Regions from separate parts of the Bradyrhizobium sp. I1.14.4 genome, predicted to be linked through region 2. Evidence: riboswitches for the same ligand, from Rfam matches in the RefSeq annotation. Region 2 holds a riboswitch; the other holds the start of a gene.
The links. A riboswitch is a leader RNA that binds a small molecule or an ion and turns the genes downstream of it on or off. The one in region 2 is predicted to bind S-adenosylmethionine.
Positions count from the first base shown of each region.

Region 1: another riboswitch for S-adenosylmethionine. It lies ahead of ABIB78_RS11100 (O-succinylhomoserine sulfhydrylase); the one in region 2 lies ahead of metX (homoserine O-acetyltransferase MetX).

Region 1 is NZ_JBNDLA010000004.1:273,558-276,993, reverse strand. Features, by position in the region: gene ABIB78_RS11105 (2'-deoxycytidine 5'-triphosphate deaminase) at 107-1,270, opposite strand; SAM riboswitch at 1,347-1,426, shown strand; gene ABIB78_RS11100 (O-succinylhomoserine sulfhydrylase) at 1,501-2,709, shown strand; gene ABIB78_RS11095 (SDR family NAD(P)-dependent oxidoreductase) at 2,878-3,436, opposite strand, start outside.
Region 2 is NZ_JBNDLA010000001.1:131,280-134,715, forward strand. Features, by position in the region: gene hisC (histidinol-phosphate transaminase) at 1-244, opposite strand, end outside; gene ABIB78_RS00600 (chorismate mutase) at 281-1,129, opposite strand; SAM riboswitch at 1,304-1,383, shown strand; gene metX (homoserine O-acetyltransferase MetX) at 1,467-2,672, shown strand; gene metW (methionine biosynthesis protein MetW) at 2,669-3,334, shown strand; gene ABIB78_RS00615 (alpha/beta fold hydrolase) at 3,350-3,436, opposite strand, start outside.

The DNA of each region.
Region 1 (3,436 bases), on a different contig from region 2:
GATCGAAAGGCCGCGGCGTACTGGATTCCCCGCTTTCGCGGGGAATGACGGCGAAAAATGATTGCGAGATGGCCTTGCCGCGCGACGCGAAATCCGGGCTGCGGAATTACACGCGAAAATGCTTTGAGAGCTTCAGGCCTTGCGCCTGGTAGTTCGAGCCGATGCGCTGGCCATAGAGCGCGTCGGGGCGCTCGAGCATGCGTTCATAGACGAGACGGCCGACGATCTGGCCATGCTCGAGGATGAACGGCACCTCGCGCGAGCGCACTTCCAGCACGGCGCGTGAGCCCTTGCCGCCGGCGCCGGCATAACCGAAACCGGGATCGAAGAAGCCGGCATAGTGGACACGGAATTCGCCGACCAGCGGATCGAACGGCACCATCTCTGCGGCATAATCCGGCGGCACCTGCACGGCCTCTTTCGAAGCCAGGATATAGAACTCGCCGGGATCCAGAATGAGGCTGCCGTCAGAGCGCGCCTTGATCGGCTCCCAGAACTCGTCGACCGAGTAGCCGCCCCGGCGATCAACATCGACCACGCCGGTGTGCCGCTTGGCGCGATAGCCGACGAAGCCACCGGAGCTCTCGCCGGAGAGATCGACCGAGAGCGCGACGCCCTGAACGAGGTCGGCATCCTCGGCGTCGACCAGCCGCTCAGTGGCATGCAGCGCATCGAGTTCGTCGGCGGTCAAGGTCGCCTCGCCGATCCGGAAGCGGACCTGGCTGAGCCGCGAGCCCTCGCGCAGCAGCACGGGAAACGTCTTCGGACTGATCTCGGCATAGAGCGGGCCGTGATAGCCGGCGCCGATCATGTCGAAGCGGCGGGTGCCGTCGGCGATCACGCGGGTGAAGACGTCCAGCCGTCCGGTCGAGCTCTTCGGGTTGGCCGCGGCCACGATCTCCGGCGGCAGCGCCAGGCTTTCCAGCAGCGGGACGATGTAGACGCAATTGGTCTCCAGCACCGCGCCGTCGGAGAGATCGATCTCGTGCAGCTTGAGCTGGTCGATCCGCTCGGCGACGGTGGCATCGGGCCCCGGCAGGAAGCTGGCGCGGACGCGGTAGGCGATGTCGCCGAGGCGGAGATCGAGGCTCGCCGGCTGGATCTGGCTTTCGACGAAGTCGTAGGCCGGCAGAATGAGACCGGCCTCCGCCATCTCCGCGATCATGCGGTCGGGCAGGATTCCGTTGGATTCATCTTCCAGCGTGAACGACACGATGCGGTCCCTCGGCGATCCCTCGAGATGGCCCAAAATCATACTCTGAACGGCCATCAAGCCCCAAAATATGGGCTTTTACGGGTTATCCGATGACCGTCTTGACGGAAAGGGCGCGAGGGAATATCAGCTGCACTTATCCCGTGGTGATTTGAGCCGGCCGGCTTGCAGCCACGTTAAATAAGTCGCTAAACAGGCCGGGGACAGTGTGATCCCGGCTTGTGGAGGTTGCTCCAGGCCGGTTTTTTTGTGGCCATTTTTTAGTGAATGGCCACCTCGGAGGTCACATGTCTGAATCCAAGTCTTCTGAAGCCAAGGCTACCGCTCGCTTTCGTCCCGAAACCCGTCTCGTCCATGGCGGCACGCTGCGCTCGCAATTCGGGGAGACGTCGGAAGGGCTGTTTCTCACCCAGGGCTACGTCTACGACAGCGCGGAGCAATGCGAGGCGCGCTTCAAGGGCCAGGACCCGGGGTTCATCTATTCGCGCTATTCCAATCCGACCATTGCGATGTTCGAGCGCCGCATGATCGAGCTCGAGGGCGCGGAAGCCGCGCGCTCGACCGCGACCGGCATGGCCGCAGTGACCACCGCGATTCTCGCGCCGCTGAAGGCCGGCGATCACGTGGTGGCGTCGAAGGCGCTGTTCGGCTCTTGCCTTTACGTCGTGCAGGACCTGTTGCCGCGCTACGGCATCGAGACGACGCTGGTCGACGGGCTCGATCTCGACCAGTGGCAGCGCGCATTGCGGCCGAACACCAAGACCTTCTTCCTGGAGAGCCCGACCAATCCGACGCTCGACGTGCTCGATATCGCTGAAATCGCCAAGATCGCGCACAGCGGCGGCGCGCGGCTGATCGTCGACAATGTGTTCGCAACCCCGATCTGGCAGAGCCCGCTGTCGCTCGGCGCCGATGTCGTGGTCTATTCCGCGACCAAGCATATCGACGGCCAGGGCCGCTGCCTCGGCGGCGTCATCCTGTCGTCGGAAGCCTTCATCGCCGAGCACATCCATAATTTCACGCGCCAGACCGGCCCGTCGCTGTCGCCGTTCAACGCCTGGGTGCTGCTAAAGGGTCTCGAGACGCTCGCCGTCCGCGTCCGCGCGCAGACCGAAAACGCGGCGAAGATCGCCGAGGCGCTGGCGAAGCATCCGAAGATCACGCGACTGGTCTATCCCGGCCGTCCCGATCATCCGCAGGCCGAGACGGTGAAGAAGCAGATGGGCGCCGGTTCGACCCTGGTCGGGTTCGAGGTGAAGGACGCCAAGGCCGGCGCCTTCCGCTGCCTCAACGCGCTGAAGATCTCGCGCATCTCCAACAATCTCGGCGACTCCAAGAGCCTGGTCACGCATCCGGCGACCACGACGCATCAGCGCCTGGCGCCGGAGGCTCGCGCCGAACTCGGCATCAGCGAAGGCTTCATCCGCTTCTCGGCTGGGCTCGAGCACCCCGACGACCTGATCGAGGATTTTCAGCGGGCGCTGGAGCAGGTCTGAGGCTGACGCTTTCCGAACGAAAGTGTCTTAGCGCTTCGTCATGGCCGGGCTTGTCCCGGCCATCCACGCCTTGCTCGCAACAACCACCAAAGACGTGGATACCCGGCACGAGGCCGGGCATGACGAGATTGTGGAGCAATCGAGCGTTATCTTTAAAGCGACTGAACCTTACGTCGCCGCCGTCGTCACGCCGCCGTCGACCACAATCGTCTGGCCGGTCATGAAGGTCGAGGCATCGGAGGCGAGATAGGCCACCGCGCCCGCGATCTCGTCGGGCTCGCCGATGCGGCGGAGCGGCGTCGACGCGGTGCGGCGCTTCAGATTGTCCGGGTCCTCCCACAGCGCGCGGGCGAAATCGGTCTTCACCAGACCCGGCGCCACGCAATTGACGCGCACGCCCTTCGGCCCCCATTCGCCGGCGAGGCTGCGGCACAGCGCGAAGTCCGCCGCCTTGGAGATGCCGTAGGCGCCGATCACGGTCGAGCCGCGCAGGCCGCCGATCGAGGAGATGATCACGACCGAGCCCTTGCCGCGTTCGGCCATCTGCGGGATGGTCTGCGAGCAGAGCCAGATGTTGCTCTTGACGTTCGCGCCCATGATCTTGTCGAACGCCTCATCCGTGATGTCGAGCAGCGGGCCGTAATAGGGGTTCACCGCGGCATTGCAGACCAGGATGTCGATCTTGCCGTAATGCTTGATCGTACCCGAGACCAGCGCCTCGACCTCG
Region 2 (3,436 bases):
GGTCGGGATCGAGGCCGTAGGCGCGGCCGATCGCGTGGCGCAGCACGCGCGAGGTGCCCTCCGGATAGTCCTCGAGATGGTCAGCCGCGGCCTTGTAGGCTGCGATCGCCTTCGGAGAAGGACCGAACGGCGTCTCGTTGGCGGACAGCTTGAACACCTTGCGGCCCGGTTCCGGCACCGGGCTCTTGCCTGGCGTGTAGGGCGCAATATCGAGAATGCCGGGGTTCGGCACGGGGCGGGACATTATCAACTCCGGATATACGGGCGGCTAGCTCTTACTTCAGGTCCTGGCCGATCCATTAGAGGGCACCGTATAGCGCGTTGCGTGGCTGCCGACGAGGGCCGAAGAGCGGACCGAGGCGCCGGCCTCGATCAAGGCGAGCTTGATCTTCTCGAAATCGTGCCCGGCAACCGAGACCAGCAGTGCCGCGCCATCGAATGCGGTGTCGGGGACCGCGACGATCTCGGCGAGCGGCGCCAGCGCGCGGGCGACGTCGGCGTTCCAGCCGGAGACGCGCACGCTCCAGGTCTGCACCTCGGTCACCATGGCGTCGTCGGCGACTCGCGAGATCACGAACACCGGCAGCGCAGCCGGATGGTCGGCGCGTTCGAGGAACGGCAGCCGCGCGATGATCTTCGGCGCGCCTTCGGCCTCGAGCGCATTCCACCACGGCGTGCGGCTGGCGATCGCGGAGACCAGCGCGAGGTCGCCCTTCGATTTCGCCACCGCCTCGACCGCGGCCTGTGCGCTGAAATGCGACACGTAGGGCACCACGAAGCCGAAATGAAACCGCGCCGAGTCGCGCATTGCCGACTCGCCTACGGAAACATCGGCATGCACCGCGAATGGCGCCTGCACGTAAGTGAAGGTCGAGATGATGACGCGCCAGATGCTCTCGATGGTGTCGAGCGGCAGGATGCCGCGATGACGCTGCACCAGTTCGCGCATCATGCTGGCCTCGCGCGCCGGGCGGAACGCCGAACCGACCTCCTGGGTCTTCTTGACCTGGATCAGGCGGTCGATGATGTCGCCGCGCGCCATCAGCAGGCGGTGAACCTGCTCGTCGATCGCGTCGATCTCCTTGCGCAGCTCCTGCAGCGAGGGCGGCGACGGGGGTGGCTTGGACATGCTCAAAAACCTTGTCGTCAGGGCGGCCCGTTGCCGCGTCGGACAGGGCTCCTGATTAGGAAAGACAGCCACCGAAAGCAAAGAGAAACCTCGCCGTCCAGCCTTGCGCAAGCGGTTAACCATCGGCGGCCGGCCGGGGCCGCCTTGACGACGGGGGGCCTGAGGACTACGTTCGGTTCACTCCGTGGTCATTTGAGCCGGCCGGCTTGCAGCCACGTTAAACAACTCGCTAAACAGGCCGGGGACAGATCAGCTCCCGGCCGAACCTTGTTCAGGCCGGGTTTTTTATGGCCTGATTTCTGTTCGAGCCCTCCCGCGCGGAGGCAGGGTCGCCTAGATGAGCAACGTGCGTCCGATAACGAGCCAACCGGTCCCCAGCGATGATCGCGCCCATGAGGCCGATCATCCGTCGTCATTGGTGGCGAAGTTCGGCATGGACCAGCCGCTCAAGCTCGATTGCGGCGTCGATCTCGCGCCATTCCAGATCGCCTACCAGACCTATGGCCAGCTCAATGCCAACAGGTCCAACGCGATCCTGCTGTGCCACGCGTTGACCGGGGATCAGCACGTCAACAACATCCATCCCGTCACCGGCAAGCCCGGCTGGTGGGACACCATGGTCGGCGCGGGCAAGCCGATTGATCCCGAAAGATACTTCATCATCTGCTCCAACGTGATCGGCGGCTGCATGGGCTCCACGGGCCCTGCGTCGCTGAACCCTGCGACCGGCAAGGTGTGGGGGCTCGATTTCCCGATCATCACCATCCCCGACATGGTGCGTGCGCAGGCGATGCTGATCGATCGCCTCGGCATCGCGACGCTGTTCTGCGTCGTCGGCGGCTCGATGGGCGGCATGCAGGTGCTGCAATGGACCGCGGCCTATCCCGAGCGCGTGTTCGCGACGCTCGCGATCGCCTGCTCGACGCGTCACTCGGCGCAGAACATCGCGTTCCACGAGCTCGGCCGCCAGGCGGTGATGGCCGATCCGGATTGGCGCGGCGGCCGCTATGTCGACGAGGACACGCATCCGCATCGCGGACTGGCGGTGGCGCGGATGGCCGCGCACATCACCTATCTCTCGGACGCGGCGCTGCACCGCAAGTTCGGGCGGCGGATGCAGGACCGCGAGCTGCCGACGTTCTCGTTCGATGCGGATTTCCAGGTCGAGAGCTATCTGCGCTACCAGGGCTCGTCCTTTGTCGAGCGGTTCGACGCCAACAGCTATCTTTATCTGACCCGCGCGATGGATTACTTCGACATCGCCGCCGACCACAATGGCGTGCTGGCGAAGGCGTTCACCGGCATCAAGACCCGCTTCTGCGTGGTGTCGTTCACCAGCGACTGGCTGTTCCCGACCTCGGAATCGCGCGCGCTGGTGCATGCGCTGAATGCGTCGAGCGCACGGGTGTCGTTCGCCGAGATCGAGACCGATCGCGGCCATGACGCCTTCCTGCTCGACGTGCCCGAATTCCTGGAAATCTCCCGAGCGTTCCTGCAGGCCGCAGGCAAGGCGCGTGGACTGAAGGACGACGGCCAGTCATGAGCATGCAGCAGACACTGCCCTTGCCGGGCATCGCGCCCGAGCGGACCGGCGGCACTCGCACCGATCACCTGCTGGTCGCCGATATGGTGCGGCCGGGCTCGCGCGTGCTCGACGTCGGCTGCGGCGACGGCGAGCTGTTGCAGCTGCTGGAGAGCCGCGGCATCGACGGCCGCGGCATCGAGCTGTCGCGCGAGGGCGTCAATGGCTGCGTCGCCAAGGGGCTCGCGGTGGTGCAGGGCGACGCCGACACCGACCTTGTCAACTATCCCGATGATGCATTCGACTATGTGATCCTGTCGCAGACCTTGCAGGCGACCCGGCAGCCGAAGGTGGTGCTGGAGAATCTGTTGCGGATCGGGCAGCGCGCCATCGTCTCGTTCCCGAATTTCGGCTTCTGGAAGATGCGGCTACAGCTCCTGGTCGGCGGTCACATGCCCCGGACCGAGAATCTGCCGGCGAGCTGGTACGACACGTCAAACATCCATTTCTGCACCATCAAGGATTTCGTCCAGCTCTGCGAGGAGATCAACGTCAAGATGGAGCGCGCGGTGGCGCTCGATCTCTACGGCCGCCCGGTGCCGCTCAATCTGCCCTGGTGGGTGTGGAACATGTTCGGCGAGCAGGGCGTGTTCCTGCTCAGCCGGGGCGGACAGGGGAAGTGATCGGTGCGTGGCGCGTCAAACCGGCGCCGCCGCCAGCGACCGCGGATCGCGCACCGGCCAGCGGCCGGCCTCCACCAGCGCGATGAAGCGCTCCACCATCTC